DNA from 2 places in the Streptomyces sp. NPDC092296 genome. Region 1 is predicted to be linked to the other one. Evidence: riboswitches for the same ligand, from Rfam matches in the RefSeq annotation. Region 1 holds a riboswitch; the other holds the start of a gene.

Evidence for each region. Region 1 has a riboswitch for S-adenosylmethionine ahead of ACIQGZ_RS11145 (aminotransferase class V-fold PLP-dependent enzyme). Riboswitches for the same ligand answer to the same signal wherever they lie in the genome.
Region 2: linked by a shared signal. The riboswitch ahead of thrC (threonine synthase) and the one ahead of ACIQGZ_RS11145 (aminotransferase class V-fold PLP-dependent enzyme) in region 1 are both predicted to bind S-adenosylmethionine.

What each region holds. Positions count from the first base shown of each region.
Region 1 covers NZ_JBIVRB010000003.1:145,545-160,839, forward strand. The annotation lists gene ACIQGZ_RS11100 (Ig-like domain-containing protein) at 1-920, shown strand, start outside; gene ACIQGZ_RS11105 (hypothetical protein) at 1,004-1,573, shown strand; gene ACIQGZ_RS11110 (GntR family transcriptional regulator) at 2,039-2,413, opposite strand; gene ACIQGZ_RS11115 (cytochrome bc complex cytochrome b subunit) at 2,557-4,215, opposite strand; gene ACIQGZ_RS11120 (Rieske 2Fe-2S domain-containing protein) at 4,212-5,276, opposite strand; gene ACIQGZ_RS11125 (c-type cytochrome) at 5,273-6,079, opposite strand; gene ACIQGZ_RS11130 (heme-copper oxidase subunit III) at 6,148-6,768, opposite strand; gene ACIQGZ_RS11135 (hypothetical protein) at 6,943-7,368, shown strand; gene trpD (anthranilate phosphoribosyltransferase) at 7,498-8,571, shown strand; SAM riboswitch class IV at 8,685-8,803, shown strand; gene ACIQGZ_RS11145 (aminotransferase class V-fold PLP-dependent enzyme) at 9,053-10,489, shown strand; gene ACIQGZ_RS11150 (Lrp/AsnC family transcriptional regulator) at 10,537-10,818, opposite strand; gene ACIQGZ_RS11155 (rhomboid family intramembrane serine protease) at 10,894-11,715, opposite strand; gene ACIQGZ_RS11160 (hypothetical protein) at 11,926-12,180, shown strand; gene ACIQGZ_RS11165 (NYN domain-containing protein) at 12,587-13,888, shown strand; gene ACIQGZ_RS11170 (NlpC/P60 family protein) at 14,052-15,083, shown strand.
Region 2 covers NZ_JBIVRB010000019.1:70,467-85,761, forward strand. The annotation lists gene ACIQGZ_RS27340 (hypothetical protein) at 1-59, shown strand, start outside; gene ACIQGZ_RS27345 (hypothetical protein) at 182-895, shown strand; gene ACIQGZ_RS27350 (copper homeostasis protein CutC) at 972-1,664, opposite strand; gene ACIQGZ_RS27355 (hypothetical protein) at 1,763-2,407, shown strand; gene ACIQGZ_RS27360 (hypothetical protein) at 2,415-2,810, opposite strand; gene ACIQGZ_RS27365 (NADP-dependent succinic semialdehyde dehydrogenase) at 2,877-4,253, opposite strand; partial or broken gene murQ (N-acetylmuramic acid 6-phosphate etherase) at 4,586-5,491, shown strand; gene ACIQGZ_RS27375 (Uma2 family endonuclease) at 5,497-6,111, opposite strand; gene groL (chaperonin GroEL) at 6,313-7,935, opposite strand; gene ACIQGZ_RS27385 (cold-shock protein) at 8,418-8,624, opposite strand; gene ACIQGZ_RS27390 (MoaD/ThiS family protein) at 9,594-9,872, opposite strand; gene thrC (threonine synthase) at 9,869-11,176, opposite strand; SAM riboswitch class I at 11,193-11,331, opposite strand; gene ACIQGZ_RS27400 (glucosyl-3-phosphoglycerate synthase) at 11,500-12,501, shown strand; gene ACIQGZ_RS27405 (trehalose-6-phosphate synthase) at 12,552-14,030, shown strand; gene otsB (trehalose-phosphatase) at 14,101-14,946, opposite strand.

The DNA.
Region 1 (15,295 bases):
TCACCACCAAGCCCGGCAACCAACTGCTCACCGCGCTGCTGGGCCCCACCGAGGACCAGGACGACGGCAGCCCGGTCTACGGCGTCGGCCAGCCGGTCACCGTACAGCTCTCCCGGCCGGTGCACGACCCCGCCGCCCGGCAGGCCGTGGAGCACGGGTTGCGGGTCACCTCCGAACCCGCCGTCAGCGGGGCCTGGCACTGGGTCGACGACCGCACCCTGCACTTCCGCCCCGAGGAGTACTGGCCCGCGCACGCCACCGTCCGGGTCGCCTTCGACGCCGAGGGCCGGCACATCAGCGACGACCTGTACGGCGGCACGCCCAGCCGGATCGCCTTCCGCACCGGCGACCGGGTGGTGGCCCTGGTCGACGCCCGCACCGACTACCTGACCTTCCGCCGCAACGGCGAGGTGGTCAGGACCATCCCGGTGACCACCGGCAAGCCCGGCTTCGAGACCCGCAACGGCATCAAGGTGGTGCTGGGCAAGGAGGCGCAGGTACGGATGGACGGCGAGACCGTCGGCATCCCGACCGGCAGCGCGGACGCCTACAGCCTGGACGTGCAGTGGGCGACCCGGGTCACCTGGAGCGGCGAGTACGTGCACGCCGCGCCCTGGTCGGTGGCCTCCCAGGGCCACGCCAACGTCAGCCACGGCTGCACCGGTCTGAGCACCGCCGACGCCCGCTGGTTCTACGACCACGTGCGGGTCGGTGACGTCGTCCAGGTGGTGGGCAGCAACGGGCACGGCATGGAGCCGTTCGACAACGGCTTCGGGGACTGGAACCTCTCCTGGAACGACTGGCTGGCCGGCTCGGCGGGCGGCTCGGCCGTCTCCACCGCCGGCGGGCCGACCGGTGACGTCGGCGTCACCCCTGACGGCCGGGCCGAACCGGTCGGCGCCCTGGTACCGCAGATCTGATCCGGCCGCCGCCGGGCCGCCGGGGCGACTGGGTAACTGGGGGTACGTGGGGGCATCCGGGCATCTGGAAGGAGGTGGTGGCCATGGCCGAGCGGACTCGCCCTCCCGCACGCCGCAGAAGGGTTCCGGTCGTCGGCGGGCTGCTGGTCGCCGGGCTGCTGACCGCCGGTACGGGGACCTGGCTCGCGCTGCGGCCCGACGCTTCGGCGGGCGGCCACACGGCGGGCACGGTCACGGCGGGGGTGGTCGCGGCCGGCCAGTCCGCCGACTGCGCCGCGCTCACCGCAGCGCTCACCGCCGGGCGGACGGTCGACACCGGCCGGGCCATCGCCTGCGAACGGCAGGAGGCCACCGCGCTGGACGCCATGCGGCGGCAGGCCCTGGCCCGGGGTGAGCGGCCGGCCGCCGGCTCCAGCACCATCTGTGCCGCCGTCGAACGCCGCGCCGCCCAGGGCGACCCGGCCCTCGACCGCGACCTGGCCTTCCACTGCCGCCAGCACGAACACTTCGGCCCCGGCGGCGGCCCCGACCCCGACGGCTCCTTCTGCCGCGGCGTCCGCGCCCGCGCCGCCCGAGGCGCCCCCCTCACCACCTTCCAACGCTCCCTCTGCCCCCTCACCACCCCCTCCCCCCACCCAACCCCGACCCCCTAGGACCACCGACCAGGGGCACGAGCAACCTCGCACTCCCATGGAGCGCGGAACAGCGCCGCCGCCGCGCCCCCGCCAGGGGCGCGAGGAACTGCGCGAACAACCCCCCACCCCGAGTGGCGTACCCCGGGCCAACGCTCCGCTCCCCGTCAGGGGCGCGAGGAACTGCGCGAACAACCCCCCACCCCCGTAGAGCGCCGAACGACCAGCTCCCCCCGCCCCGAGTGGCGTACCCCGGGCCAACGCTCCGCCCCCGCCAGGGGCGCGAGGAACTGCGCGAACAACCCCCCACCCCCGTAGAGCGCCGAACGACCAGCTCCCCCCACCCCGAGTGGCCTACCCCTGGCCAACGCTCCGCCCCCGTCAGGGGCGCGAGCACCCCCCACCCCCGTAGGCCGCCGAACAACCGGCCCCCGCCCCGAGTGGCGCCGGTTGCTGGTGGGTTGTCCGCAGCCCCCCCGGAGGGGGTCACTCCTCGGCGGCGTAAGCCGCCCGGAGCGCCGTGGTGACGGCACCAAGCGCCTCGGCGTGGCTGAGCCCGAGGTGATGGGCCCGGTCGGCGTAGGCGGTGGCGGCGGTGGCGGCGTGGCGGTGGGCGGCGTCCCCGGCCGCGGCGATCAGGGTGCCGTGCCGCCCGCGCGTCTCCACCACACCGTCGGCCTCCAGCTCACGGTAGGCCCGCGCCACTGTGTTGGCGGCCAGCCCGAGTTCGGCGGCCAGGCCCCGGACGGAGGGCAGCCGGTGGCCGGTGGGCAGCTCGCCGGAGCGGGCCAGCTCCGCGATCCGGGTGCGCACCTGCTCGTACGGCGGGACGGGGGAGGACGGGTCGACGGTGATCTGCACGGTACGGTCCCTCGGGCTCGGCTCGGCTCAGCTGCGGGGTGGGTGGGTCCATTGTGGCGGTAACAGCGGCGGCAAAGGCCGAGGGCCCGCCCCCGGCGATGTGCCGGGGGCGGGCCCTGCGGGTGGCGGAGCGGGAGCGGGCCTCAGTGGTGGCCGTGGCCGCTGGTGATCTCCTGGTACTCCTCGGCGGTCGGCTTGGGGATCTGGCCGTCGTCGCCGTAGTAGCCACGGGACAGCTTCGCCCGGAGCTTCTGGGTGCGGGTGATCTTCGCAGCGACACCGTTCTCGTCGACCTCGGCGGGCAGCTCGGCCGGCCGGTGCTGGTCGTGAGCGGTGAGCTTGTACCGCTGAGCGGGCGACAGCGGCTCGTGCACCTCGATGAACTCACCGTGCGGCAGCCGCTTGATGATGCCGCTCTCCCGGCCGTGCAGCACCTTGTCGCGGTCCCGGCGCTGGAGTCCCAGGCAGATCCGCTTGGTGATGATGAAGGTGAGCACCGGGATCACGAAGAACCCGATCCGCATCGTCCAGGTGATCGCGTTGATCGACAGGTGGAAGTGCGTGGCGAACAGGTCGTTGCCACCCGCCACCAGCAGCACCAGGTAGAGGCTGATCCAGGCCGCGCCGAAGCCGGTGCGCACCGGGGCGTTGCGCGGGCGGTCCGCGATGTGGTGCTCGCGCTTGTCACCGGTGACCCAGGCCTCGATGAACGGGTAGGCCCAGATGGCCACCAGCACCAGCGGGAAGATCATCAGCGGGATGAAGACACCCAGGTTGAGGGTGTGGCCCCAGGCCCGGATCTCCCAGCCCGGCATCAGCCGGATGAGGCCCTCCGAGAAGCCCATGTACCAGTCGGGCTGGGCGTCGGTGGACACCTGGTCCGGCCGGTAGGGGCCGTACGACCAGATCGGGTTGACCGTGGCGATGGCCGAGATGATCGCGGTCACGCCGAACACCAGGAAGAAGAAGCCACCGGCCTTGGCGATGTAGACCGGCATCAGCGGCATGCCGACGACGTTCTTCTCGGTGCGGCCGGGCCCGGCGAACTGGGTGTGCTTGTGGTAGAAGACCAGCACCAGGTGCGCCACCAGCAGACCCAGCATGATGCCCGGGATGAGCAGCACGTGGACGGTGAACAGCCTCGGGATGATGTCGTCGCCGGGGAACTCCCCGCCGAACAGGAACATCTGGATGTAGGTGCCGACCAGTGGCACCGCGAGCACGGCGCCCTCCATGAACCGGATGCCGGTGCCCGACAGCAGGTCGTCGGGGAGCGAGTAGCCCATGAAGCCGTCGAACATGCCGAGGATCAGCAGCAGGGCGCCGAACACCCAGTTGATCTCACGGGGCTTGCGGAACGCGCCGGTGAAGAAGACGCGCATCATGTGGACCAGCATGGCCGCCACGAACAGGATCGCGGCCCAGTGGTGGATCTGGCGGATCAGCAGACCGCCGCGCACGTCGAAGCTGATGTCCAGCGTCGAGGCGTACGCCTCGGACATCCGGATGCCGTTCAGCGGCTGGTACGTGCCGTGGTAGACGACCTCGCCCATGCTGGGCTTGAAGAACAGGGTGAGGTAGACACCGGTGAGGATGATGATGATGAACGTGTAGAGGCAGATCTCACCGAGCATGAAGGACCAGTGGTCCGGGAAGATCTTCCGCAGGTTCGACTTGGCCAGGCCGTAGATGCCCAGCCGGCCGTCGGCCCAGTCGGCAGCGGCCTCGGCCTTGTTGGCCGGCTTGGCCCGGCTGCTGCTCGGCTTCTCGCCGCCGGAGGCGGCGCTGCTCGCGGCACTCATGCGCGCTCCCAGTAGCTCGGGCCGACGGGAGCGTTGAAGTCACCCGTGGCGATCAGGTTGCCCTGCGTGTCCGTCTTGATGGCCAGCTGCGGCAGCGGGTGGCCGGCCGGGCCGAAGATCACCCGCGCGCCGTCGGAGAGGTCGAAGGTGGACTGGTGGCACGGGCACAGCACGTGGTGGGTCTGCTGCTCGTACAGGCTGATCGGGCAGCCGACGTGCGTGCAGATCTTCGAGAAGGCGAGGATGCCCTCGAAGCCCAGGTCGCGCGAGGCGCGGTCCTTGATGTCCTGCGGCGCGATGCGCACCAGCATGACCGCGTCCTTGGCGATGGCCTCCTGGAAGTTCTCCGCGTCCTCCGAGAGGCCCTCGGGCTTGGCGAAGACCAGCGAGCCGACGGTGATGTCCTCGGCCTTCAGCGGCAGGTCGGTGTTCATGCTGACCAGCTTGATCGGCTGGGCGGCAGTGGCGTCGTTCCAGTTGGTGTGCAGCAGCTTCTTCTCGGGCAGCGGCCCGAGGTCGCGCAGCAGCACCACACCGGAGAGCGGCACCAGCGCCATCGAGCCGATCAAGGTGTTGCGCAGCAGCTTGCGGCGGCCGAAGCCGCTCTCGGCGGCGCCCTGCTTGAAGTCGGCGATGACCTTGTTGCGGACCTCGTCGGACGACTCGATCGGGTGACGCTCGTCAGCGACCTCGACGTCCGACATCAGCGTGCGCGCCCAGTGGACGGCGCCGGCGCCGATGCAGAACAGTGCGACGCCGAGGGTGATGCCCAGGGCGAAGTTGAGGATGCTGACATGGCCGAACGGCCAGACGAACACGATCTTGTGCGGGCTGAAGCTCACATACGACGCGATGAAGGCGGCGGTGGCCAGCATCGAGACCGTGAACAGCAGCGCGACCTGACGCTCGGCGCGCTTGGCGGCGCGCTCGTCGATGTCGGTGCGGCGCACCTCGTGGGGGGGCAGCCCCGGATCGGCGAACGGGTCGGCGTGTACCGCGACCTCGTGGCCTTCGGAGCTTCGGCGCTCCGGCAGGTTCTCTTCTGACATGTCCTGGCTCATGACTTCTTGGCCTTGGTGGTGTGGGCGGCGATCCAGATGGCGATGGCGATCAGCGCGCCCAGCCCGAAGATCCAGCCGAACAGGCCCTCGGTCACCGGACCGAGGCTGCCGAGGTCCATGCCACCGGGGGTCGGGGCCTCGGCGGTGTGCCGCACGAAGGCCACGATCTCCTGCTTCTGCTTCTCCGGCATGATCGAGTCGGGGAACGCCGGCATGCTCTGCGGGCCGGTCTGCATGGCCTCGTAGATGTGCTTGGGCGACGTGGTGTCCAGCGCGGGCGCGTACTTGCCGTTGGTGAGGGCACCGCCCTTGCCGGCGAAGTTGTGGCACTGCGAGCAGTTGGTGCGGAAGAGCTCTCCGCCTGCCGCGACATCCGCCGCGCTCGACGAGCCGTACTGCTTCTCCGTCGGGATCACCGGGCCGGGGCCCAGGGAGGCGACGTACGCCGCGAGCTGGTCGATCTGCGTCTGGCTGTAGATGACCTTCTTGGCGGGCACCTGCGCACCGGGCTGCTGGGCGGGCATCCGGCCGGTGCCGACCTGGAAGTCGACCGCGGCCGAGCCCACGCCCACCAGGGTGGGCGCGTCGCTGCTGCCCTGGCCGTTGAGGCCGTGGCAGGAGGAGCAGCCCACGGCGTACAGCTTCTTGCCCTCCTCGATCTGGATCGACTGCGAGGAGGAGTCGGCCTGCGCCTTCTCAGCGGGCGCGAAAGCGGCGTACAGCCCCCCGGTGGCCGCGAGCGCGAAGAGTAGGACGACAAGCGCCGCCAGCGGGTGGCGCCGTCGTGCGGAGAGCTTTTTCACGGATAACCCCGGTGTGAGGATCTTGGTCGTCTGGAAGTCTGGTCGGCGGGCGGGTCGGCCGGTGTCCGCTACTTGATCAGGTAGATGGTCGCGAAGAGGCCGATCCAGACGACGTCGACGAAGTGCCAGTAGTAGGACACCACGATCGCGGCCGTGGCCTGCTCGTGAGTGAACCGCCTGGCCGCGTACGTACGCCCGAGGACCAGCAGGAAGGCGATCAGACCACCCGTCACGTGCAGGCCGTGGAAGCCGGTGGTCAGGTAGAACACCGAGCCGTACGGGTCGGAGGAGAGCGAGAGGCCCTCCTCCTTGACCAGGCTCGTGTACTCGTAGATCTGACCGCCGATGAAGATCGCGCCCATCAGGAAGGTGACCACGAACCACGAGCGGAGCTTCTTCACGTCGCCGCGCTCGGCGGCGAAGACACCCATCTGGCAGGTGAACGAGGAGAGCACCAGGATCGTGGTGTTGGTCGCGGAGAAGGGCACGTTGAGCGCGTGCGCCTTCTCGACCCAGAACGCCGGTCCGGTCACGGACCGGAGCGTGAAGTACATCGCGAAGAGGGCCGCGAAGAACATCAGCTCGGAACTCAGCCAGACGATGGTTCCGACGCTGACCATGTTCGGCCGGTTGACCGAACCGTGCGCGTGCCCGGTTTCTACTGCTGTTGCTGTCGCCACGTCCGACATTATGTCGGTCCCTTATTCCGCCTTCACTCCGGGGGGTCTTCCTCGGTGTGTCCGGGTTGCGCGTACCCTCCGTCGGCTCACACGGGGTGCCGTGCGGCGTGATCGGGAGTAGCATCCGCTTGCAGTCGAAGTGGTCCCGATCACATCCCGCCGAGAACCCCGGGGGCATCGTCCATGGCGCACACGACGGACGCGACCGTCACCGTCCTCGTCTACAGCGACGACCGCAACACCCGCGAGCAGGTGCGGCTGGCCCTCGGCCGGCGGCCCGCGGCCGACCTGCCGGTGGTGGAGTACCTGGAGTGCGCCACCTCGGCGGCGGTGGTCCGGGCCCTCGACCGGGGCGGGGTGGACCTCTGCGTGCTCGACGGCGAGGCGGTCCCGGCCGGCGGCATGGGCCTGTGCCGGCAGCTCAAGGACGAGATCTACCGCTGCCCGCCGGTGCTGGTGCTGATCGGCAGGCCGCAGGACTCCTGGCTGGCCGCCTGGAGCCGCGCCGACGCCGCCGTGGCGCACCCGGTGGACCCGGTGGCGCTGGCCGACGCCGCCGCCGAGCTGCTGCGGGCCCGTACCGGCGGCCGGACGCCCGCCGCCTGCTGAGCCGGTCCCGCTCGCAGGGCCGGTCCGTCTCAGCAGGAGAGAAGGGGCGCCGGGTACCGGCGCCCCGGGTGCGTGGCTGGATAGGGTGGCCTTCTCCTGTTCACACCCGGGCGAAGGCTGGAGTTGGTCATGGTGAACGTGTCCCCTGCGAGCGGTGGCGACGACCCCGTGCAGGCACGCTCCTGGCCGGAGATCCTCACGGCCCTGCTGCGGCGCCAGGACCTCGGCGCGGCCGACGCCGCCTGGGCGATGGCCGAGATCATGAGCGGCGAGGCGACCCCGGTCCAGGTGGCCGGGTTCATGGTGGCCCTGCGCGCCAAGGGTGAGACGGTCGACGAGGTCAGCGGCCTGGTCGAGGCGCTGTACCGCTACGCCGAGCCGCTGGAGATCCCCGGCCCGGCGGTGGACATCGTCGGCACCGGCGGCGACCGGGCCAAGACGGTCAACATCTCCACCATGTCGGCGATTGTGGCGGCCGGCGCGGGCGCCAAGGTCGTCAAGCACGGCAACCGGGCCGCCTCCTCCGCCAGCGGCTCGTCCGATGTGCTGGAGAAGCTCGGCATCAGCCTGGACCTCTCCGCCCAGCGGGTCGCGGAGGTGGCCGAGGAGGCCGGCATCACCTTCTGCTTCGCGGCGAAGTTCCACCCGGCGATGCGTCACGCCGCCCCGGCGCGGGCGCAGTTGGGCATCCCGACCGCCTTCAACTTCCTGGGCCCGCTGATCAATCCGGCCCGGATCAGCGCCTCCGCCATCGGCTGCTACGACACCAGGATGGCCGGGATCATGGCCGGGGTGCTCGCCGCGCGCGGCTCCACCGGGCTGGTCTTCCGGGGCGACGACGGGCTGGACGAGCTGACCGTCACCGCGACCTCCCGGGTCTGGGTGGTCCGGGACGGCGCCGTCACCGAGACCTCCTTCGACCCGCGCGAGCTGGACATCCCGTTGGTCGGCATCGAGGCGCTGCGCGGCGCCGACGCCTCGTACAACGCCGAGGTGGCCCGTCGGCTGCTGGCCGGCGAGCGCGGTCCGGTCCGGGACGCGGTGCTGCTGAACACCGCCGCCGCGCTGACCGCGCTGGACCTCACCGAAGCACCGCTGGCCGAGCAGTTGGCGGCCGGGATGCGGCGGGCGGCGGACGCCATCGACACCGGGGCGGCGGAGCGCACCCTGGAGCGCTGGGTGGCCGCCTCCGCCCGGAGCTGACCGCAGCCAGTCGAGGGGGGCCGGAACCGCGTGCGCGGACCGGCCCCCCTTCGCATGTCCGCATCGCGGACAGCGGTTGGGCGGCCCGGCGGTCTCTGCCATACTCCTCGGCAGGTCATGAGTGACAGCATCACAAGCCCCGGCTTGCTGTCCGGCAACCCTCCGTCCGTGGCGGGGTGCCCCGGGTGAAGACCAGGTCGTGTGGCATAGGTGCCTACGGCAAGCGCGGACCCCTCGCGATACTCCAGGGGTCCTGGTCCCGAGGAGACACGCAGTGAAGAAGCGAATGCGCTAGAGGCCGCGCGCCTCCACCCCCGCCGCCGGACCACGCCGCGCCCCGTCGCCGCGTGCCCCCGTCCGGCCGTCGGGGCGACCCCGCAAGCCTGTGCAGCCCGTCGGGCTGCCGTACCGGTGCGGCACCGCCGCGCCGTGGTCGCCCCTGCCCGCGCACCTCCCGCCGCCGCACTCCAGGAGCCCCGCCATGACCGCTCAGCCCATCGCCGCCGCCCGTACCGCCGCCACCCGTACCGCCGCCGCGACCGCCGACTCCGACGCCGCCCCCGCCTGCGGCCCGCTGCCCGTCCTCGGCCGCGAGGTGCAGGTGCCGCTGGTCAGCGGCGAGAAGGTGGCGTACGCCGCCCTCGACTACGCCGCCAGCGCCCCCGCGCTCCAGCGGGTCTGGGACGACGTCGCCGCGTACGCCCCGTACTACGGCAGCGTGCACCGGGGCGCCGGCTACCTGTCGCAGCTCTCCACCGACCTGTACGAGCAGAGCCGCCGCACCGTGGCCGACTTCCTGGACCTGCGCGCGGACGACCAGGTCGTCTTCACCCGCGCCACCACCGACTCGCTCAACCTGCTGGCCGCCGCCCTCCCGGCCGGGACCCGGGTGCTGGCCTTCGAGACCGAGCACCACGCCTCGCTGCTGCCCTGGCGCCGCGAGGGCGTCACCGTGTCGTACCTGCCCGCCCCCCGCACCCCGCAGCAGGCCGTGGCGGCGCTGGAGGAGGCGCTGACGGCGGCCCCCGAGGGTCCCAAGCTGCTCTGCGTCACCGGCGCCTCCAATGTCACCGGCGAGATCTGGCCGGTCGCGGAGCTGGCCGCCGTCGCCCACCGCCACGGCTGCCGGGTGGTGCTGGACGCCGCGCAGCTCGCCCCGCACCACCCGGTGTCGGTGCGCGAGCTGGACGTGGACTGGGTGGCCTTCTCCGGGCACAAGCTGTACGCGCCGTTCGGCGCCGGGGTGCTGGCCGGCCGCGCCGACTGGCTGGACGCCGCCGAGCCGTACCTGGCCGGCGGCGGGGCCAGCCGCACGGTGGCCCGGGAGGCCGACGGCGCGGTGGCCGTGGAGTGGCACCGGGGCCCGGCCCGGCACGAGGCGGGTTCGCCCAATGTGATCGGCGCCTACGCGGTGGCGTCCGCCTGCCGGGCGCTGACCGAGGCGGGCTTCGAGGCGCTGCGCGACCGCGAGCAGCGGCTGCTGGCCCGGCTGCGGGCGGGCCTGGCCGAGATCCCCGAGGTGCGGGTGCTGGGCCTGTTCGGCGAGGACCAGCCCCGGGTCGGGGTGCTCTCCTTCGTGGTCGGCGGCTGGAACAGCTCGCACTTCGCCGCCGCGCTCTCCGCCGAGTACGGCATCGGGGTGCGCGACGGGCTGTTCTGCGCCCATCCGCTGGTGCGCACCCTGCTGGCCGAGTCGGGCTGGGGCGGCACCGAGGAGGCGCCGTCCGCGTGCGGCGCGCCCGAGCCGTCGCTGCCCGGCGAGCGCAGCCTGAACGCCATCCGGGTGAGCTTCGGCGCGGGCACGCCCGACGAGCACGTGGAGCGCTTCCTGACGGCGGTGCGGGAGCTGGTCAGCGACGGCGCCCGCTGGTCGTACCGGACCGAGGGCGGCCGCTGCGTGCCGGACGGGCGCCGCTGAGCGGCGGCCCTGCGGTTGCTGGTCGGGGTGGCCGCTGGTCGGGGTGGCTACTCGTCGAGGCCCAGGGCGAAGGCCGCCTCCAGGTCGTGCCGGGAGTAGGTGCGGAAGGCGATGTGGGTCTCGGTCTGCCGCACCCCGGGGACCTTGTTGAGGCGGCCCGGGATCACGTCGGCGAGGTCCTCGTGCCGGCGCACCCGGACCATCGCCACCAGGTCGTAGGTGCCGGTGACCGAGTAGACCTCGGTGACGCCCTCCAGTGCGGCGATCGACTCGGCGATCTCCGGAATCCGGTCGACGGTGGTCTTGATGAGCACGATCGCGCTGATCACACGGGTCTCCTGAGCGGTCGAAGGGCTGCCGGGCCAGCGTACTGAGGCAGGTCGCGCCCTGGCGACAGCGGGCGGTCAGACCGGGTCGGGGTCGGACTCCCGGCGCGCCCCGGCCGCCCGTACCGGCGGGCCCGCACCGCGCCGCCGCCCGTACAGCGCCCAGGCGGCCAGGAAGCCCAGCGCGAAGCCGACCACATGCACCAGGTACGCCACCCCCGGCCCCGCCTGCCCGGCGGACCGGGCCAGCCACCCCTGCGTACCGAACCAGAACCCCAGCACCAGCCAGGCGGGGAAGCGCAGCGGCAGGAAGAGCAGCAGCGGCACCAGAGCGGTGACCCGGGCCCGGGGGAAGAGCCGCAGGCAGCCGCCGAGCACCCCGGCGATGGCCCCCGAGGCGCCGATCAGCGGCCGGACGGCCTCGGCGGTGTGCGCCTCGGCCAGTGCGTAGCCGTACGTGGCCAGGCAGCCGACGCCCAGGTACAGCGCCAGGAAGCGCAGCCGGCCCAGGCGCTCCTCCACGCCGCCGCCGAAGACGGCCAGGAACAGCAGGTTGCCGAGCAGGTGCAGCCAGCCGCCGTGCACGAAGAGCGAGCTGAGCGCGGAGAGTGCCGGGACCTTGCCGGGCGCCGCGACGTCCGGGCACCGGGGGCTGCCCGGTACGGGCGCCGGGAGCGCGGCGGGCGGCAGCGGGCGGTTGCCCAGCAGTTCCGCCGGGACAGCCCCCCAGCGCTCCGCGTAGCGCTGCTGTGCGCAGTCGCGCTGCTGCGCCGAGCCGTGCGGCGGGGCCAGCCCGGAGGCCGGGCCGACCGCGAAGACCAGGACGTTCACCGCGAGCAGCGCGCCGGTCACCAGCGGCGGCCGCCGGAGCGGAAGGTCCTCGCGGACCGGGATCACCATGGTCGGAGCATTCCTCCGCCGGGCCGCTCCGACACCGCGCGGTGCTGCGGACGGGCGAGTCGTACCGGGCGGGTGGTCCGTCCCGAGGTGCGAACTCGGTATCCACCGGCGCCTCCGCAGGCCATAGGGTTCTCGTTGCGCGATGTGCGGGAGCGACGGCTGGTCGCGCCCGCAGCACCCCGAGACCGGGACGACCCGAGAGGACCCCCCATGCCCGTCCCCGTGCCCGACGCCGGGACCCGCTGGCGCTGCACCCTGTGCGGCAATCTGACCCGCTTCGACGTCACCCGTGCCTCGCGCGTGGTCGACTTCGTCCACCTCGACCTGGCCGGCGACCCCCGGGTCGAGGAGAGCGAGGTGCTCAGCGAGACCGTGGAGTCGGTGCGCTGCCGCTGGTGCAACGCGGTGGACCAGGTGGAGCTGGTCGCCCGTCCCGGCGGCGACGCGCCGCAGGACGGGGCCTGAGGCAAGGCCGCCCGTGCCCGCCCGGTGGGTCCGCCGTTCGTGTGGCGGACTGCCGGGCGGGGCAAGGTACGCGCGAGAATCGAAGTGACGGTGTGCGGGGAGGCGCCGGACGAGAAGGATCGGAGTCGTGGACGTGGTGGACAGAGCTGGAGCGGCGGCCGGGTCGCAGGGGCAGCAGCCCGCTGCGCGGGGAGCGGCCGATGACGCCGGGACCGGGGCGGGCGCGACCGGCGCCGCCGTCCCCGGCACCGACGGCGCCCCCGGCTCGGCCGCGACCGATCCGGCAGCCAGTGCGGAAGCCGAGGGCAGAGCGGGAGCCGAGGGCACTGCGGGAGCGGACGGCACTGCGGGAGCCGGCGGCACTGCGGAGGCTGGTGCGGAAGCCGGTGGCGGCGACGGTGAGCGGCTGGACCGGCCGCTCCCCGAGGGCGTACGCCGCCGGGTGGTCGGCATAGCCGCTGACGCCCTGGGCACCCTGCCCCTGGGCGAACTCCCCGCCGGGCTGCGCCCGTACGCCAGGTTCACCCCCGCCCGCCGGGCCCGGTACGCGGCGACCGCGCTGGCCGCCGCGCTGGAGGCGGAGCCGCTGTTCCGGCTGCGGATCGCGGAGCGGCTGCGGCTCGGCCAGCCCGATCTGGTACGGGCGCTGGAGGGCGGCACCGTGCCTCCCGCCGCCGACCCGATGGATGTGGCCGCCGCGGCCTACCTGGTGCGCTCGGCCGGCTGGAGCCGGCTGGTCGCGGAGGCCGGCGAGGAGGTCGAGCGGGCCGACGCCGAGGGCGCGGCCGCCGAGGCGGTACGGCTGGCGGAGAAGCTCCAGGGCGAGCTGCTCGCGCTGCGCGCCTCCGCTCGGGCCGACGCCGACCGGCTGCGCGGCGAGGTGGACGCCGCCCGGCGGGAGTCCGAGGCGCTGCGCAAGAAGCTGCGCAGCCTGGAGAGCGACACCCGCCGCGCCGAGGCGGCGACCCGCAAGGTGACGGCCGAGCTGGAGGCGGCGCGGGCCACCGCGCAGGCGGAGCGCGGCAGCGCCGAGGCGGAGACCCGGCGGCTGCGGCACCGGGTCACCGAGGTGGAGTCGGCGTTGGAGGCGAGCCGCCGCAACGCCCGCGAGGGCCGCAGCGTGGAGGACATGCGGCTGCGGCTGCTGCTGGACACGGTGCTGAACGCGGCCCAGGGCCTGCAACGCGAGCTGGCGCTGCCGGTGGCCCGCATCCGGCCCGCCGACCTGGTGGAGGCGGTCGCCCCCGGGGCGGCCTCGCCGCACGACGTGGCCCGGCGGGCGCTGGCCGAGGACGACCCGGCGCTGCTGGACCAGCTGCTGGCGCTGCCGCAGGTGCATCTGCTGGTGGACGGCTACAACGTCACCAAGACCGGCTACCCCATGCTGCCGCTGGAGCAGCAGCGCATCCGGCTGCTGGGCGGCCTGTCGATGCTGGCGGCGCAGAGCGGCGCCGAGGTGACCTGCGTCTTCGACGGGCAGGACCTGGACACGCCGGTGATCATGGCTCCGCCGCGCGGGGTACGGGTGCGGTTCAGCCGCACCGGTCAGACGGCGGACGAGCTGATCCGGCAGCTGGTGCGGGCCGAGCCGGTCGGCCGGCCGGTGGTGGTGGTCTCCTCCGACCGGGAGGTGGCCGACGGGGTGCGCCGGGCGGGGGCGCGGCCGGTCTCCTCGGCGCTGCTGCTGAAGCGGCTGGTGCGGACCTGAGGCCGGACTTGTCCTGACTTACGGTCATGACCGCACTCTGCGGGGCGGTGCGGCGTCCGCCGGGCTTGGCCGGACAACGGATCTTCACTATGGTCTGTCGTCAAACCCCCATCCCGACCGTCACTCGCGCGAGTGGTGTTTGCAGGACTAAGGAGCACCTCCCTTGGCGTCCCACCGCCGTCCCAAGCAGCCGAGCCGTGCCCGGGTCTCGGTCCTGACCGCTGCGGCCGCGACCGCCGTCGCCATCTCCGCCCAGGCCGGTGCCGCGCACGCGGACCCCAAGCCGACCAAGGACCAGGTGAAGGCGAAGGTCGACAAGCTGTACGAGGAGGCCGAGGAGGCCACCGAGCAGTACGACGGCGCCAAGGAGAAGCAGCAGCAGCTGCGCAAGCAGGCGGCTCAGCTCCAGGACCGGGTGGCCCGCCAGCAGGCCGAGGTGACCGAGCTGGAGAGCGGCCTCGGGGCGGTGGCGGCGGCGCAGTACCGCTCGGGTGGCATCGACCCCACCGTGCAGCTGGTGCTCTCCTCCGACCCGGACGACTTCCTCGCCAAGGCGTCCTCCTCGGACCAGGTGAGCGCCCAGCAGGCGGACACGCTGCGCCGGCTCCAGGAGCAGCAGCGCTCGCTGGACCAGCAGAAGGCGGAGGCGGCGGCGACGCTGGCCGAGCTGGACCGCACCACCACGCAGCTGAAGCAGGGCAAGGCGCGGATGCAGGCCCGGCTGCACGAGGCGCAGACGGTGCTCAACACCCTCACCGCGCAGGAGCGGATCGCGCTGGAGGCGGCGGACGCCCGCGCCTCGCGCGGCGGCATGGAGCGGGTGGACCTCAGCTCGCTGCCGGCCGCGCACGGCTATGCGGCGGTGGCGTTGCAGGCGGCCCTCGGCAAGCAGGGGTCGGCCTATGTCAGCGGCGGGATGGGCCCGAGTGTCTTCGACTGCTCCGGGCTGATGAAGTGGGCGTACGCGCAGGCGGGCGTCACGCTGCCCCGGATCGCCAGCGACCAGGGCATGGTGGGGGTCGCGGTGCCGTCGCTCGCCGCCGCGCAGCCGGGCGACCTGATCATCTACTACGGCGGCAGCCACGTCGGGATGTACGTCGGCAACGGTCTGGTCGTCCACGCGCCGCGCCCCGGCAAGTCGGTGGAGGTGGTCTCGGCCAGCTCGATGCCGATCTCCAAGATCCGCCGGGTCTGACGGCGGCGCTGCCGCGAGCGGCCACCGCCGTACGGTCGTGCTCAGTACCCTTCAGCAACCATGCCAGGCCCGGCTTTTCGGACAAGCCGGGCCTGTCGGCTGCTGCGGCGGCGAGTGAGGTCGGCCACGGTGATCGGCCGCCGAAGCGCTTCACAGCGCCGAACGATCAGCTCAGGGTCAGATGTCGACTACCCTTTGTGGTAATTCCGAAG
Region 2 (15,295 bases), on a different contig from region 1:
ACGGCTGGTCCTTCTGGGTGATCAGCGAGACCGGCGCCCTGCTCCAGAGCATCCGGTAACGGGCGGCGGCCCCAAAAAGCCGCAGCCCGGAAAAGTCTTAGCCCCGGCGACTTGATCCGAAGATCAGCGGTCCACCGGGGCTTGTCCCGACCATCGTACCCGGTCCGCCAGGAGCACCGCTGTGCCGCAGCAGCCTTTTCAGCCTTCCTCCGCCGGCCCCTGGGTCGAGAGCTGGCTGAGCGCACCGCGCTTCCGGTCCTACCTCACGGCCGCCGGAGGAGACCGGGACCGGGCACTGGCCCTGTACGAGTGGAACAGCGAACTGTCGGCCGCGCTCCTGCACGACCTGGGCCACTTCGAGATCGCGCTCCGCAACGCCTACGCCGCAGCGCTCGATGCCGGGTGGCAGGGCGCCGAACACTGGCTGGACGACCCGGGCAGCCCGCTGAGGGCCCCGCTGCCGCGCACCAAACGCGGCGGCCCGCGCGGCACCCGGCAGGTCGATGTCAACGAGAAGCTGCGCCGGTCCATCGACGCCGCACGGGCCCGCTACGGCAGACAGGCGCCACCGGGGAAGATCATGGCCGACCTCTCGCTGGGCGTCTGGCGCTACCTCTCCTCCAGCGCCCACGAGAAGACGCTCTGGGTCCCCTTCCTGCACCGCGCCTTCCCCCCGGGGACGAACCGCACCGAGGTCGACCGGAAGATCGGCGACCTGCACCAACTGCGCAACCGGGCCGCGCACTGGGAGCCGGTACTGGCCGAGCCCGTAGCCCTGCGCATGGCCGACCTCGGCACGCTGTGCGGGATGCTCGTCCCCGAACTGGCCGACTACCTCCGGGCGCGGAGCCGCGTGGACACCCTGCTGCGCAACCGCCCCCGGCGCGACGCGTAGCGCCCGCACCGCCGCGCTCAGGGGCACGCCCCCGCGCGGCGTGGGGACGGCCGGGCGGGAGCGCTCCCGTGCGGGGTCAGACGGAGACGGCGATCTGGGTGTCGATGAGGTCGCGCCAGACGCGGACCCGGTCGGCGTCGACCGGGGATTCCCAGCCGGCGGTCCGGACCGCGCCGCCGACGTGGAAGGCGGCGAGGCCGGCCGCGCGCAGGTCGCGGATGTGGTCGGCCCGCAGGCCGCCGCCGACCAGCAGCTGCTGGTCCGAGGCGGTGCCGGCCTCGGCCGCCAGGACGTCCAGGCCGGCGGAGACCCCGGCGGCGGAACCGGCGGTGAGGAAGGTGTCCAGGCCCGGCAGGCCGCTCACGGCGGCGCGGGCGGCGGCCCGGTCGGCGGCGTGGTCCAGCGCGCGGTGGAAGGTCCAGCGGCAGCCGGGTACGGCGGCGAGCACCGCCCGGATCGCCGGGAGGTCCACCGCACCGGCGGCGGTGAGGAAGCCCAGCACGAACTCCTCGGCGCCCTCGGCCCGCAACCGCTCGGCCCGGGTCCGCAGCTCGTCCAGGTCGCCCGGCGCGAAGCCGTCCTGGATGCGCAGCATCACCCGCAGCGGCACCTCGACCGCCGCCCTGATCCGGGCGAAGGTCTCCACCGGCACGGTGAGCCCGTCGGCGTGCATGTCGGTGACCAGTTCGAGGCGGTCAGCGCCTCCGGCCACCGCAGCCACGGCGTCCTGGGCTGATGTGGCGATCACCTCGAAGATTGGTCTAGACATGTGGCACAGCCTGCCATACGCACACCCTCCACCGCGAGCCCGCCCCGACCGCGCCCCGCCCCCGCCCCACCCCCCGGCGCGGTCGGCCACAATGGGGCATGGCCACCACCGACCCGCGCCCCGACCTGCTGGAGCGCTGGCATGCCCTGCTGACCCGCTGCGGCTCCCCCGCCGACCCCGCCCCGTACGGCGCGGAGCTGCTGCGCCGCTGGGCCGAGCCGCAGCGCCGCTACCACACCCCCGCGCACCTGGCCGCGGTGCTGGCGGAGGTCGACGCGCTGGCCGAGCATGCGGCCGACCCGGACACCGTGCGGCTGGCCGCCTGGTTCCACGACGCCGTCTACCGCCCGGACCGGTCGGAGAACGAGGAGCGCAGCGCCGCCCTGGCCGAGCGGGCACTGACCGAGGCCGGGCTGCCGCCGCGCCGGGTCACCGAGGTGGCCCGGCTGGTGCGGCTGACGGTCGGCCACGACCCGGCGGCGGGCGACCGCGACGGCGAGGTGCTGTGCGACGCCGACCTCGCGGTGCTGGCCGGCCCACCGGAGGCGTACGCGGCCTATGCCGCCGCCGTCCGGGAGGAGTACGGCTTCGTACCGGAGGAGGCGTTCCGGGCGGGCCGGGCGGCGGTGCTCCGGCAGCTGCTCGCACGGCCCGCGCTCTACCGTACGGCGACCGCGCACCGGCGGTACGAGGAGCGGGCGCGCCGCAACCTCGCCACCGAACTGGAACTGCTCGGCGGCTGACGTCGCGCTACGCGGCGCCCAGCCCGCCGACCGGGGCCACCGCGACGCCCGCCTCACCGCAGACCCAGTGCGGGTCGGGACCCAGCTCGGGTTCGACGGCCAGCGCGTGCGGGTCGCCCTCGGCGGCGTGCACCGGGCAGAGCGGCCAGCGGCCGTACGCCTCCAGCAGCGCGTCCTGGACGTCCTGCGCGACCAGGCCCAGCAGGTAGTCCACGCCCGCCGGCCACTGCTCCACCCACCAGCGGCGGTGCGCCACCGCGTCCTCCACCAGGGACACCACGGCGGCGTCGCAGACGTCACGGGCGGTGAGGTCGGCGAGGATGCGGGCCCGCGCGGTGTGCAGGGCCGTCTCCAGGGCGGATTCGGGCTCGGGTTCGCGGGGCTGGGCGGATTCGCTGGACATGGTGTCCATTGTCCCCCGTCCGGCCGGCCCGGGGGTGCGGCCAGGGCCGGGCGGGTCGGCAGCCGGTCAGCCGATCCAGACCGTCTTGGCGTTGCAGAACTCCCGGATGCCCAGCGCCGCCAGCTCCCGCCCGTAGCCGGACCGCTTGACGCCGCCGAACGGCAGCTGCGGATAGGAGGCGACCATGCCGTTGACGAAGACCGCCCCGGCCTCCAGCTCCGCGGTGAACAGCTCCTGCTCGGCCGGGTCGCGGGTCCATGCGGCGGCGCCCAGGCCGAAGGAGGTGGCGTTGGCGACCCGCACCGCCTGCTCGGCGGAGTCCACCCGGTACAGCGAGGCGACCGGGCCGAACGTCTCCTCCCGGGCGATCCGCATCTCCGGGGTGATCCCGGCGACGACCGTCGGCGGGTAGAACCACCCGGGCCGCGCCGGGCGCTCGCCGCCGCAGAGCAGCAGCGCGCCGCGCCCCACCGCGTCCGCGACCAGCTCCTCCACGTCGGTGCGGCCCTGCTCGCTGGCCAGCGGCCCGATGTCGGTCTCCTCGTCCATCGGGTCGCCCACCCGCAGCGCCCGCATCCGCTCGGTGAAGCGCTCCGCGAAGGCGTCGTACACCTCCGCGTGCACGATGAACCGCTTGGCCGCGATGCAGGACTGGCCGTTGTTCTGGGTGCGGCCGGTGACGGCGGTGGCGACGGCGGCGTCCAGGTCGGCGGAGGGCATCACCACGTACGGGTCGCTGCCGCCCAGCTCCAGCACCGTCTTCTTGATCTCGTCACCCGCGATCGCCGCCACCGAGCGGCCGGCCGGCTCGCTGCCGGTGAGGGTCGCCGCCGCCACCCGGGGGTCGCGCAGCACCGCCTCCACCTCGGCCGAACCGATCAGCAGGGCTTGGAAGCAGCCGTCGGGGAAGCCGGCCCGGCTGAAGAGTTCTTCCAGGTAGAGGGCGGTCTGCGGCACGTTGGAGGCGTGCTTGAGCAGACCGGTGTTGCCCGCCATCAGCGCGGGCGCGGCGAACCGGACCACCTGCCAGAGCGGGAAGTTCCACGGCATCACGGCCAGCACCACACCCAGCGGCTGCCAGCGGGTCACCGCCCGGGACGCCTTGACGGCGGCGGGGTCCGGCAGCGGCTCGGGCGCCAGGAACGCCTCCGCGTGCTCGGCGTAGAAGCGCATGGCGGCGGCGCACTTGGCGGCCTCCGCGCGGGCCTGGGCCAGCGGCTTGCCCATCTCGGCGGTCATGGTGCGGGCGATGTCGTCCCGGTCGGCGTCCAGCAGGTCGGCGGCCCTGCGCATCCGGGCCGCCCGGTCGGCGAACGGGGTGCGCCGGTGGGCGAGGAAGGCGTCATGCGCCCGGCCGATCCGGGCCTCGACCTCCTCGCGGCCCAGCGGCTCGAAGGTCTTCAGCGTCTCCCCGGTCGCGGGGTTCACCGATGCGATGGCCATGGCGGACTGCCCTCCTCGGCAACGGCGTGCGGTCGCCGTCGCACGCCTCCTTCCCGGTACGTGCGCGGCGAAGCGTCCCGTTGTACGGTCACGGCGTGTCCCCCTCCCCCGGCGAGCCCGACCGGCCCGGCGAGCCCGGCGAGCCCGCCGAGCCCGCTGACCCTGACCGGCCCGCCGAGCCCGCTGCCCCCGACCGCCCCGGCGTCCCGGGTCGGCCCGTTGACACCCACCAGCCCCTTGATCCCGACCAGCCCCTTGATCCCCACCAGCCCCTTGATCCCTACCAGCCCCGCGACACCCACCAGCCCCGCGCCGGCGACCGCCCCGGCGAGCTGCGTGACCGGTTGGCGGCCCTGCCCACCGAGGCGGCCCGCCCGGACCTGGCCGACCTGGACCTGCTGCCCACCGCCGAACTCGCCCGGCTGATGAACGCGGAGGACGCCTCCGTACCGGCCGCCGTGGCCGCCGTCCTCCCCCGGATCGCCGCCGTGGTGGACGCCGTGGCCGCGCGGCTGGCGGGCGGCGGGCGGCTGGTCTACGCGGGCGCGGGCACCGCCGGACGGCTCGGCGTGCTGGACGCCGGGGAGTGCCCACCGACGTTCGGCACGGCGCCGGGGCAGGTCGTGGGCCTGCTGGCCGGGGGTCCGGCGGCCCTGGTGGCGTCGGTGGAGGGGGCGGAGGACGACCGCGCGGCGGCGGTGGCGGACCTGATGGCTCTCTCGCTCGGCCCGGCCGACGCCCTGGTGGGCGTCTCCGCGTCCGGCCGCACCCCGTACGCGGTCGCCGCCGTACGGCACGCCCGCGCACTGGGGGCGCTCACGGTCGGCCTGGCCTGCAACCCGGACTCGGAGCTGGCGGCCGCCGCTGAGTACGGCATCGAGGTGCTGACCGGCCCGGAGCTGATCGCCGGGTCCACCCGGCTCAAGGCGGGCACCGCGCAGAAGCTGGTGCTCAACATGGTCTCGACGCTGGCCATGGTCAGGCTGGGCAAGACGTACGGCAATCTGATGGTCGACGTCCGTCCGGTCAACGACAAGCTGCGGGCCCGCGCCCACCGCCTGGTCGCCGCCGCAACCGGCGCCGCCGACGCCGAGGTCACGGCCGCGCTGGCCGCCACCGGCGGCGAGGTGAAGCCCGCCGTGCTCTGCCTGCTGGCCGACCTCGACCCGGCCACCGCCGCCGCCCTGCTCGCCGCCGCCGGCGGCCGGCTGCGCGAGGCGCTGGCGCAGAGCGGGAACCGGGCTCAGACCAGGAACCCCGAGGTGTCCAGCCCCGCCGAGAACGGCTCCGGCAGCTCCACCAGCTCCCCGAACGGCCGCCGCACCCCCAACCGGTAACTGCCGTCCTCCGGCCGCGAGTACAGCGTCGTCTCCGGGCCGCTCTCCGCGTAGCGGTCGATCAGCAGGTAATGGGGCACCTGCGCATGGGCGTACGCATGCAGCTTGGTCGCGCGGTCGTGCCCGGCGTTGCCGCTGGAGGTGATCTCCACGACCATCGCGGCCTCGGCCTCGGCCGCGTCCAGCGGTCCCTTGTCGCGCTTCCTGATCCGCTTGGCGAGCAGCTCGACCGGCATCACCACCAGGTCGGGGATGTAGAGCCGGTCCTGGCGCACGATGTGCACACCCAGCGTCTGGTAGACGTCCCAGGTGTCGGGCAGGGCGCGGCTCAGCGCCCGGTGGACCCGACCTGCGATGTAGTTGTGTCCGGTGTCCGGCAGCGGCACCAAGGTGATCTGCCCCTCGTCGATCTCGGCGCGCCAACCCTCGGGAACGTCCAACTGCTGCCAGACCTCCAGCAGGTACTCCCATGACGGCGGCTGCTCGTCCACCGCGCAGCGCTCGGCCAGTGCAGCGGTCATCCCCTGCTCCCCCTCTCCCGCACGGTCCTTCTCCTCATCACGGTAGGAGGGACCCGAGGTGCCGAAACGTTCCATGTTCCTCAGAGTCGTTCCTCAGAGTCCCACGAACGAGTGACCGGTGCCGGGCAATGCCGCAGGGCGGCTCCCCGGTGTCGGGGAGCCGCCCTTCGGTCGGGCTCTGGACGGGCTGATCCGGAAGGATCAGAAGTCCATGTCACCGCCCGGCATGCCGCCGCCGGCCGGAGCGGCGTTCTTCTCCGGCTTGTCAGCGATGACGGCCTCGGTGGTGAGGAAGAGAGCGGCGATGGAGGCCGCGTTCTGCAGGGCGGAGCGGGTGACCTTGGCCGGGTCGATGATGCCGGCGGCGACCAGGTCGACGTACTCGCCGGTGGCAGCGTTCAGGCCGTGGCCGGCCGGAAGGTTGCGCACCTTCTCCACCACGACGCCGCCCTCAAGGCCGGCGTTGACGGAGATCTGCTTGATCGGGGCCTCGAGCGCCACCTTGACGATGTTGGCACCGGTGGCCTCGTCGCCCTCGAGCTCGAGCTTCTCGAACGCCACGCCGGCCTGGAGCAGGGCCACGCCACCACCGGCGACGATGCCCTCCTCGACGGCGGCCTTGGCGTTGCGCACCGCGTCCTCGATGCGGTGCTTGCGCTCCTTGAGCTCCACCTCGGTGGCCGCGCCGGCCTTGATGACGGCGACGCCGCCGGCCAGCTTGGCGAGGCGCTCCTGGAGCTTCTCGCGGTCGTAGTCCGAGTCCGAGTTCTCGATCTCGGCGCGGATCTGGTTCACGCGGCCCTGGACCTGGTCGCTGTCACCGGCACCGTCGACGATGGTCGTCTCGTCCTTGGTGATGATGACCTTGCGGGCGCGGCCCAGCAGGTCGAGACCGGCGTTCTCCAGCTTGAGGCCGACCTCCTCGGAGATGACCGTGCCACCGGTGAGGATGGCGATGTCACCGAGCATGGCCTTGCGGCGGTCACCGAAGCCCGGGGCCTTGACGGCGACGGACTTGAAGGTGCCACGGATCTTGTTGACCACCAGGGTCGACAGGGCCTCGCCCTCGACGTCCTCAGCGATGATCAGCAGCGGCTTGCCGCTCTGCATGACCTTCTCGAGGATCGGCAGCAGGTCCTTCACGCCGCCGACCTTGGAGTTGACGATCAGGATGTACGGGTCGTCGAACGACGCCTCCATCCGCTCCAGGTCGGTCGCGAAGTAGGCGGAGATGTAGCCCTTGTCGAAGCGCATGCCCTCGGTGAGCTCAAGCTCCAGGCCGAAGGTGTTGCTCTCCTCGACGGTGATGACACCTTCCTTGCCGACCTTGTCCATCGCCTCGGCGATGAGCGCGCCGATCTGCGGGTCAGCGGCGGAGATGGAGGCGGTGGAGGCGATCTGCTCCTTGGTCTCCACGTCCTTGGCCTGCTCGAGGAGCTGGGCGGAGACGGCCTCGACGGCCTTCTCGATGCCGCGCTTCAGGGCCATCGGGTTGGCGCCGGCGGCGACGTTGCGCAGACCCTCGCGGACGAGAGCCTGGGCGAGCACGGTGGCGGTGGTGGTGCCGTCACCCGCGACGTCGTCGGTCTTCTTGGCGACCTCCTTGACGAGCTCGGCGCCGATCTTCTCGTACGGGTCCTCCAGCTCGATCTCCTTGGCGATGGAAACACCATCGTTGGTGATCGTGGGGGCGCCCCACTTCTTCTCAAGGACGACGTTGCGACCCTTGGGGCCCAGCGTGACCTTGACGGCGTCGGCGAGCTGGTTCATCCCGCGTTCGAGGCCGCGGCGCGCTTCCTCGTCAAACGCGATGATCTTGGCCATGTGGGAAGGTCCTCCATGGGGGTCCCCCCGGCCGGAGGCTGGGGGAGGGTTGGCATGCTCGGACCGCGAGGGTGCCCGCGACGGACGACCTCCTGGCCGCGTGGGTCCTTTCCCCACCGCCCCGGAAGCCTCACCGACCCGGTCCGCTGTCACTCTCAACCGGAGAGTGCTAACGCAAGATTTAGCACTCTCCCCCTCCGAGTGCAACCTCAGTCGCTGATGTTTTGGGGTGGTTGCAGATCACGGCCGGGGCGGGCGGCGGACCACCGGGGAGCCGGGCGGGCGGGCGGAGCCGGACCCGGAGCCGGACATGGCGGCGGGCCCGCACCCGAGGTGTTCGGGTGCGGGCCCGCAGAAGACCGTGTGGAGCACTGGCCGGGGTCCGCCTCGGCAGTGGTGCTGACAGCAGTCGCCGGGTGTGTCGGTCCGGGCGCTTCTTCGGTCGGTGGCCGATGAGGCAGAGTGTCGAGACAGCCGACCGGTCAGCCGGCGGCGAGGCGGACCATGTCCGCCTGCGGGCCCTTCTGGCCCTGCGAGATCTCGAACTCGACCCGCTGGCCCTCCTCGAGGGTGCGGTAGCCGTCCATCTGGATCGCGCTGTAGTGGACGAACACGTCCGCACCACCGTCGACCGCGATGAAGCCGTACCCCTTCTCCGCGTTGAACCACTTGACGGTGCCCTGAGCCATTCCAAACTCCCCTAGTACTGGGCCCTTTCACGGACCCGCACTCCGCGGACCCGGGACGAATCCGATCACTGCGGTCCCCCTGTGCAGAGCCTGGACAGTGAACGTGTCGACCGCGGCTGAATGTATCCGCATCGATGCCCTGTGCAACAGGTCAAATAGCCGAAAATTCGGAAAGCGTCTTATCGGATATCCCTGGGCAAATACCGCAGCGCCAGGCAATACGGTCCGGACATAGCGGACCTGCGCGACAATTCGCGCTCAGAATTCTGTGCCGTCCGCCGCAGCGGGGCAGGCGGCAGCGTGCGGCCGTCTCACAAGGCGGACGCACTGTCCGTACGCGACCCGAAAGGCCGCGCCCGGTCCGACCGAGCCGGAGATTCCGTGCCGGTGCGGAGGTGCCGTGCTGTGCGTTGGTACGGGGGGCGGATCGGCCTCCGGGGCACGACAGGGGTGCGGCCGAAGGTTTGGAACGCGAAGCGCCGGTACAGAAAGAGGGAGGGCCGTTCGTGCGTTGATCGAACGGTGCACTGACGACCGGAGCCACTGTATCGCGCTTCCGGAGTTCAAACATGCATGGGGCCACGATCTACCCCAGGCCCGTCCGGTCGCGGTCACCGCATTACCGCGCCGAACGCCCTTTCCGCACGTCCGGAACCCGGCGGGCCGGAAACGAACAGCGGGCGGGGACCCGACCGGGAAGGCCGGAAGCACGGCCGCGGGGCCCCCCCCCGGGGGGCGGGCCGGGGGGCGGGGGCCCCCCCCGGGGGGGCCCCCCCCCCCCCCCCCCCCGGGGGGGTGGGGGACCCCAGCCGGGCCGGGGGGGGGGGGCCCCGCCCCCCATTCCCGCCCGCCCGCCCCCGGGCGGGCGGCAAACCACCCGGGGGGGGGCCCCCGCCGGGCCGGGCGGCCCCCCCGGCCCCCGCCCCGCCCCCGGGGGGGGGGCCCGGCGGCCGTGCCGCACAGCGGTGTTCAGCAGCCGCCCGCCACGGCCGGGATGATGGAGATCCCGATGCCGTCCGGGGTGGCGGTGCCCAGGCCCTCGGCGAAGCGCACGTCGTCGTCGTTGACGTAGACGTTCACGAAGCGGCGCAGCTTGCCCGCGTCGTCCAGCAGCCGGGCGCGGATGCCGGCGTGGTTGGCCTCCAGGTCGTCGATGACGTCAGCGAGGGTCTTGCCCTCGGCGGTCACCTCGGCCGCGCCGCCGGTGTAGGTACGCAGGATGGTGGGGATGCGGACGTTGACGCTCATGCGAGGCCAGCCTCTCGGAACGAAGCAAGGGTGGGGCGGATGGTCGCGGTCGGGCCGGTGCCGGAGACCGCTTCCAGGGTCTTCAGGCCGTCGCCGGTGTTGAGCACCACGGTCTCGGCGGCGGGGTCCAGGAGGCCCTGGTCCAGCAGCTTGCGCAGCACGCCGACGGTCACGCCGCCGGCGGTCTCCGCGAAGATGCCCTCGGTCCGGGCCAGCAGCTTGATCGAGTCGACCACCTCGGCGTCCGAGACGTCCTCGACGGCGCCGCCGGTGCGGCGGGCGATGTCCAGGACGTACGGGCCGTCGGCGGGGTTGCCGATCGCGAGCGACTTGGCGATGGTGTCCGGCTTCACCGGGCGGACCACGTCGTGGCCGGCCTTGAAGGCGGCGGCGACGGGCGAGCAGCCGGTGGCCTGGGCGGCGAAGATCTTGTACGGCTTGTCCTCGACCAGGCCGAGCGCGATCAGCTCCTTCAGCCCCTTGTCGATCTTGGTGAGCTGGGAGCCGGACGCCACCGGGATGACCAGCTGGTCCGGCAGCCGCCAGCCCAGCTGCTCGCAGATCTCGTACGCCAGAGTCTTGGAGCCCTCGGCGTAGTACGGCCGCAGATTGACGTTGACGAAGCCCCAGCCCTCGCCGACCGGGTCACCGATCAGCTCCGAGCAGAAGCGGTTGACGTCGTCGTAGCCGCCCTCGATGGCGACCAGCTCGCCGCCATAGACGCCGGCCATCACCACCTTGCCGGCCTCCAGGTCATGCGGGATGAACACGCAGGAGCGGAAGCCGGCCCGAGCGGCGGCGGCGCCGACGGCGCCGGCCAGGTTGCCGGTGGAGGAGCAGGAGAGGGTGGTGAAGCCGAAGGTGCGGGCGGCCTGGACCGCGATGGCCACGACCCGGTCCTTGAAGGAGTGGGTCGGGTTGCCGGAGTCGTCCTTGATGTGCAGGCCGCCGGTGATGCCCAGCTCGGCCGCCAGATTGTCGGCCTTGACCAGCTTGGTCCAGCCCGGATTCAGGCCCGGGTGGGCGGCCGCGTCGGCGGGGACGGGCAGCAGTGCGGCGTAGCGCCAGATGTTGGCGGGGCCGGACTCGATCTGCCGGCGCAGGGCCTCGGGGTCGCCGCTCGGGAGTTCGTACGCGATCTCCAGCGGCCCGAAACACTCCAGGCAGGCGAAGTCGGGTCCGAGCGGGCTCCGGGCGCCGCATTCGCGGCAGGAGAGCGCGACGGCGGGGCCGAGGTCCACGGTTGCGGCCGTCGAAGCGGCGGAATCTGCGTCTGCTGCGGGTGCGATGCTCTGCACAGCCATGTGGCGAGGCCCTCTCTCCTCATCTTCCCCGCGGCGCGTCTCGCCGCAGGACGGAATTGGCACCTTGCCCACCGGGGCCTCGCGAAGGATGCGAGACCGGTGGGAGGGTTGCCGGGACTTCTTCGGGCCGTTCCCTCTGTCCCTCTGGATGAGCTCTATGGCGCCCGTGGCGAGCGCGTTTGTCCGTGATCGACCCCGACGTGCGATGGTCGTACCGCTTCCTCAAGACTGTAACGGACGGACCCACCCCCGGTGGGAGACGTCCGCTGTGCGAGATGGATCACTACGGCAGCGCCAGGCCACGCGTGACGGGAGACGACCGAGTGCTCGACGAGGTGGAGGACTGGCTGCGCCGCCGGTCCTGGTCCGCCGCCGACCGGCCGTTGGACGCCCTGCTGGCGGCCAAGTCGGCGGCGGGCGCGGCGGGCACCGTCAGCGTGGTACTGCCCGCGCTGGACGAGGAGTCGACGGTCGGCGCCATCGTCGCGGTGATCCGCCGGGAGCTGATGGAGCGGGTGCCGCTGGTGGACGAGCTGCTGGTGCTGGACTCCGGGTCCACCGACGGCACCGCCGCCGCCGCGGTCCGGGCGGGGGCCCGGGTGGTGCACCGCGACGATGTGCTGCCCCGGGTGCCGGCCGTACCGGGCAAGGGCGAGGTGCTGTGGCGGTCACTGATGGTGACCAGCGGCGAGATCGTCTGCTTCATCGACGCCGACCTGCGGGAGTTCTCCGCCGACTTCGTCTCCGGGACGGTCGGCCCGCTGCTCACCGACCCGGGCGTGCAGCTGGTCAAGGCGATGTACGACCGGCCGTTGGAGACCGAGGGCGCGGTGGTGCCGGCCGGCGGCGGGCGGGTCACCGAGCTGGTCGCCCGGCCGCTGCTCAATCTGCACTGGCCGCAGCTGGCCGGGTTCGTGCAGCCGCTGGGCGGCGAGTACGCGGCCCGCCGGTCGCTGCTGGAGCGGCTGCACTTCCCCACCGGGTACGGCGTGGAGCTGGGCCTGCTGGTGGACGCGCTGGACGAGGCGGGCCTGGACGCGCTGGCCCAGGTGGACGTCGGCGTACGCCACCACCGCCATCAGGACGGGCAGGCGCTCGGCCGGATGGCGGCCACCATCTACCGCACCGCGCTGGAGCGGCTGGTCCGCACCGGCCGGCTGAAGGGCGAGGACGGATTGGTACGGCCGCTGCTCACCCAGTTCTCCCGGGCCCCGGAGGCTGGCGCGTTCGTACCGCACAGCCATCCGGTGCCGATGCTGGAGCGCCCGCCGATGGCCGACGTGCCCGAGTACCGGGCCCGCCGCGCGCCTGGCCGGCGGCGCTGACGGGCCGGCCGGCTGGTTTGCCGGGAGAGCTGCCCGGCAAGGTACGGGTCATGGTCCAGACCGAAGCACATCCCGATCCGGCCGGCGGCAGCGCTCCGATACTCGTCGCCTCCAACAGAGGGCCGGTGTCCTTCACCGTCGAGGACGACGGGTCGCTCTCCCTGAAGCGGGGCGGCGGCGGGCTCGTCTCCGGACTGTCCGCGATCGAGGACGCGGACGCCGTGTGGGTCTGCGCGGCACTCACCGAGGGTGACCGTACGGCGGCCCGACTGGCCCCGTCGGGCCGACTGGACCGGGCCGGGTACGACACCGGCGGCCAGGCCGTCCGGATGCTGGACATCGAGCCCGGCACCTTCGCCCGCGCCTACAACGGCGTCGCCAACTCCACCCTCTGGTTCGTGCACCACCTGCTGTACAACACCCCGACCGCGCCCACCTTCGACGACCGGTTCCGCAAGGAGTGGGCCTCGTACGAGGCGTACAACACCGCCTTCGCCGACGCGCTGGCCGAGGAGGCGGCACCCGGCGCGACCGTGCTGGTGCAGGACTACCACCTGACGCTGGTGCCCGCGCTGCTCCGGGCCCGCCGCCCCGACCTGCGGATCGGGCACTTCTCGCACACCCCGTGGGCGCCGCCGGAGTACTACCGGATGCTGCCCGACGACGTGGCGCGCGACGTACTCACCGGCGTGCTCGGCGCGGACCGGGCGGCGTTCCTGACCCGGCGCTGGGCGGAGGCGTTCGCGGACTGCTGCGAGGCGGTGCTCGGCGCGACCACCTCACGCCCGGCCGACGGCGACCTGACGGTGCTGCACCAGGGCCGGACCACCCGGATCGGCGTGCACGGCCTCGGCGCCGACGCGGACTTCCTGCGCGAGCGGGCCCACCGGCCCGACGTGGACTCCCGGCTGGCCGGGCTGCGGGAGGCCGTCGGGGACCGCAAGGTGGTGGTGCGGGTCGACCGCACCGAGCTGAGCAAGAACATCGTCCGGGGGCTGCTCGCCTACCGGCACCTGCTGCGCACCCGCCCCGAGTGGCACGACCGGGTGGTGCACGTCGCCTTCGCCTACCCCTCACGGCACGACCTGCCGGAGTACCGGGAGTACACGGCGGCGGTGCAGCGGGTCGCCCAGGAGGTCAACCTGGAGTTCGGCACCGAGCGCTGGCAGCCGCTGATCCTGCACGTCCAGGACGACTTCCCCCGCTCGCTGGCCGCCTACCGGCTGGCGGACGTCGCCCTGGTCAACCCGATCCGGGACGGCATGAACCTGGTCGCCAAGGAGATCCCGGTGGTCTCCGACGCGGGCTGCGCCCTGGTGCTCTCCCGCGAGGCGGGCGCCTACGCGGAGCTGGGCGCCGACTCCATCACCGTCAACCCGTACGACGTGATCGCCACCGCCGAGGCCCTGCACCAGGCCCTCTCCATGCCCACCGCCGAGCGCACCGACCGCTGCAAGCGCCTCGCCGCCGCCGCCACCGCCCTCCCCCCGCAGCAGTGGTTCCTCGACCAGCTCCACGCCCTGGACTGACCCGGCCCCCGGGAGCCTCCGGGCCCCGCCGGGCCGCTGCTCGCGGCCCGGCGGGGCTTCCGTACGGCTGCTATGCGGACAGTTGGTCGGCCAGGGCGTCGAGGAGGGTGACCAGGCCGGAGGGGCCGTCGACGACCAGGTCGGCGCGGTCGGTGAGCTGGCGGACGGGGGCTTCGCCGTCGGTGGTGGCGCTGCAGACCAGCAGGCCGGGGACGCCTTCGGTGCGGAGTCGGTCGACGGCGGCGTACGCGGCCAGGTCGCCGAGGTCGTCGCCGGCGTAGAGGACGGAGTGGGCGTCCCGTTCGCGCAGGAAGTCGCTGAGGGCCACGCCCTTGTCGACGCCCGGCGGGCGCAGTTCCAGCACCATGCGGCCGGGTTCGCCGACCAGGCCGTGGCGGGTGGCGAGTTCGAGGAGGGGCGCGCGGAGCTGGTCCAGGGCGGTGTCGGGGTCCTCGGTGCGGCGGGTGTGGACGGCGACGGCGCGGCCCTTGTCCTCGACCCAGGTGCCCTGCCAGGCGCCGATCCGGTCGAGGAAGCCCGGCAGTTCGGCGCGGACGGCTGCCACGCCGGGGTGGACGCCGGGGGCGCGGACCTCGCCGGTGCGGGCGTCCCAGCGTTCGGCGCCGTAGTGGCCGAGAACGACCAGGTGCTCCAGGCCGGGTACGCCCGCGAAGCCGCCGTACCGCACGGCGATGCCGGCCGGGCGGCCGGTGATCACGGCCACCGCGCCCACCAGGGGGGCGAGCCGGGCCAGGGCCGGGACGGCGCCGGGGTGGGCGCGGGCCTGGTCGGGGTCGGGGACGATCGGGGCCAGGGTGCCGTCGAAGTCGAGGGCTATGACGGTTCGCGACGGGTCCGCGGTCAGCGCGGCGAGGCCCTTCGCTCCAGCGGCGGTGGTCGGCTCGGGGATGCCCATGCCGGCGACCCTACCCGCGCCGGGCCGGGCCCAAGCCCGGTGCTGCGGGGGCGGTGGATCTTCGCTTCGCGGACAGCAGGTACCAAGCAGCGTGCCCAGCCACGCACCACCCCGGGGGCGCGGGGAACTGCGCGAACGGCCGCCCCCAGGGGGCCCGAAAAACACCCTCGCCCAGCCACGCACCACCCCGGGGGCGCGGGGAACTGCGCGAACGGCCGCCCCCAGGGGGCCGGAAAGTACACGTGGCCAGCCAGGCACCACCCGGGGGGGGTGGGTTGCTGTGGGGAGGGTCCACTACGAAGGGGGTGGTTTCTCGCGCAGTTCCCCGCGCCCCTGACGGGGCTGCTGT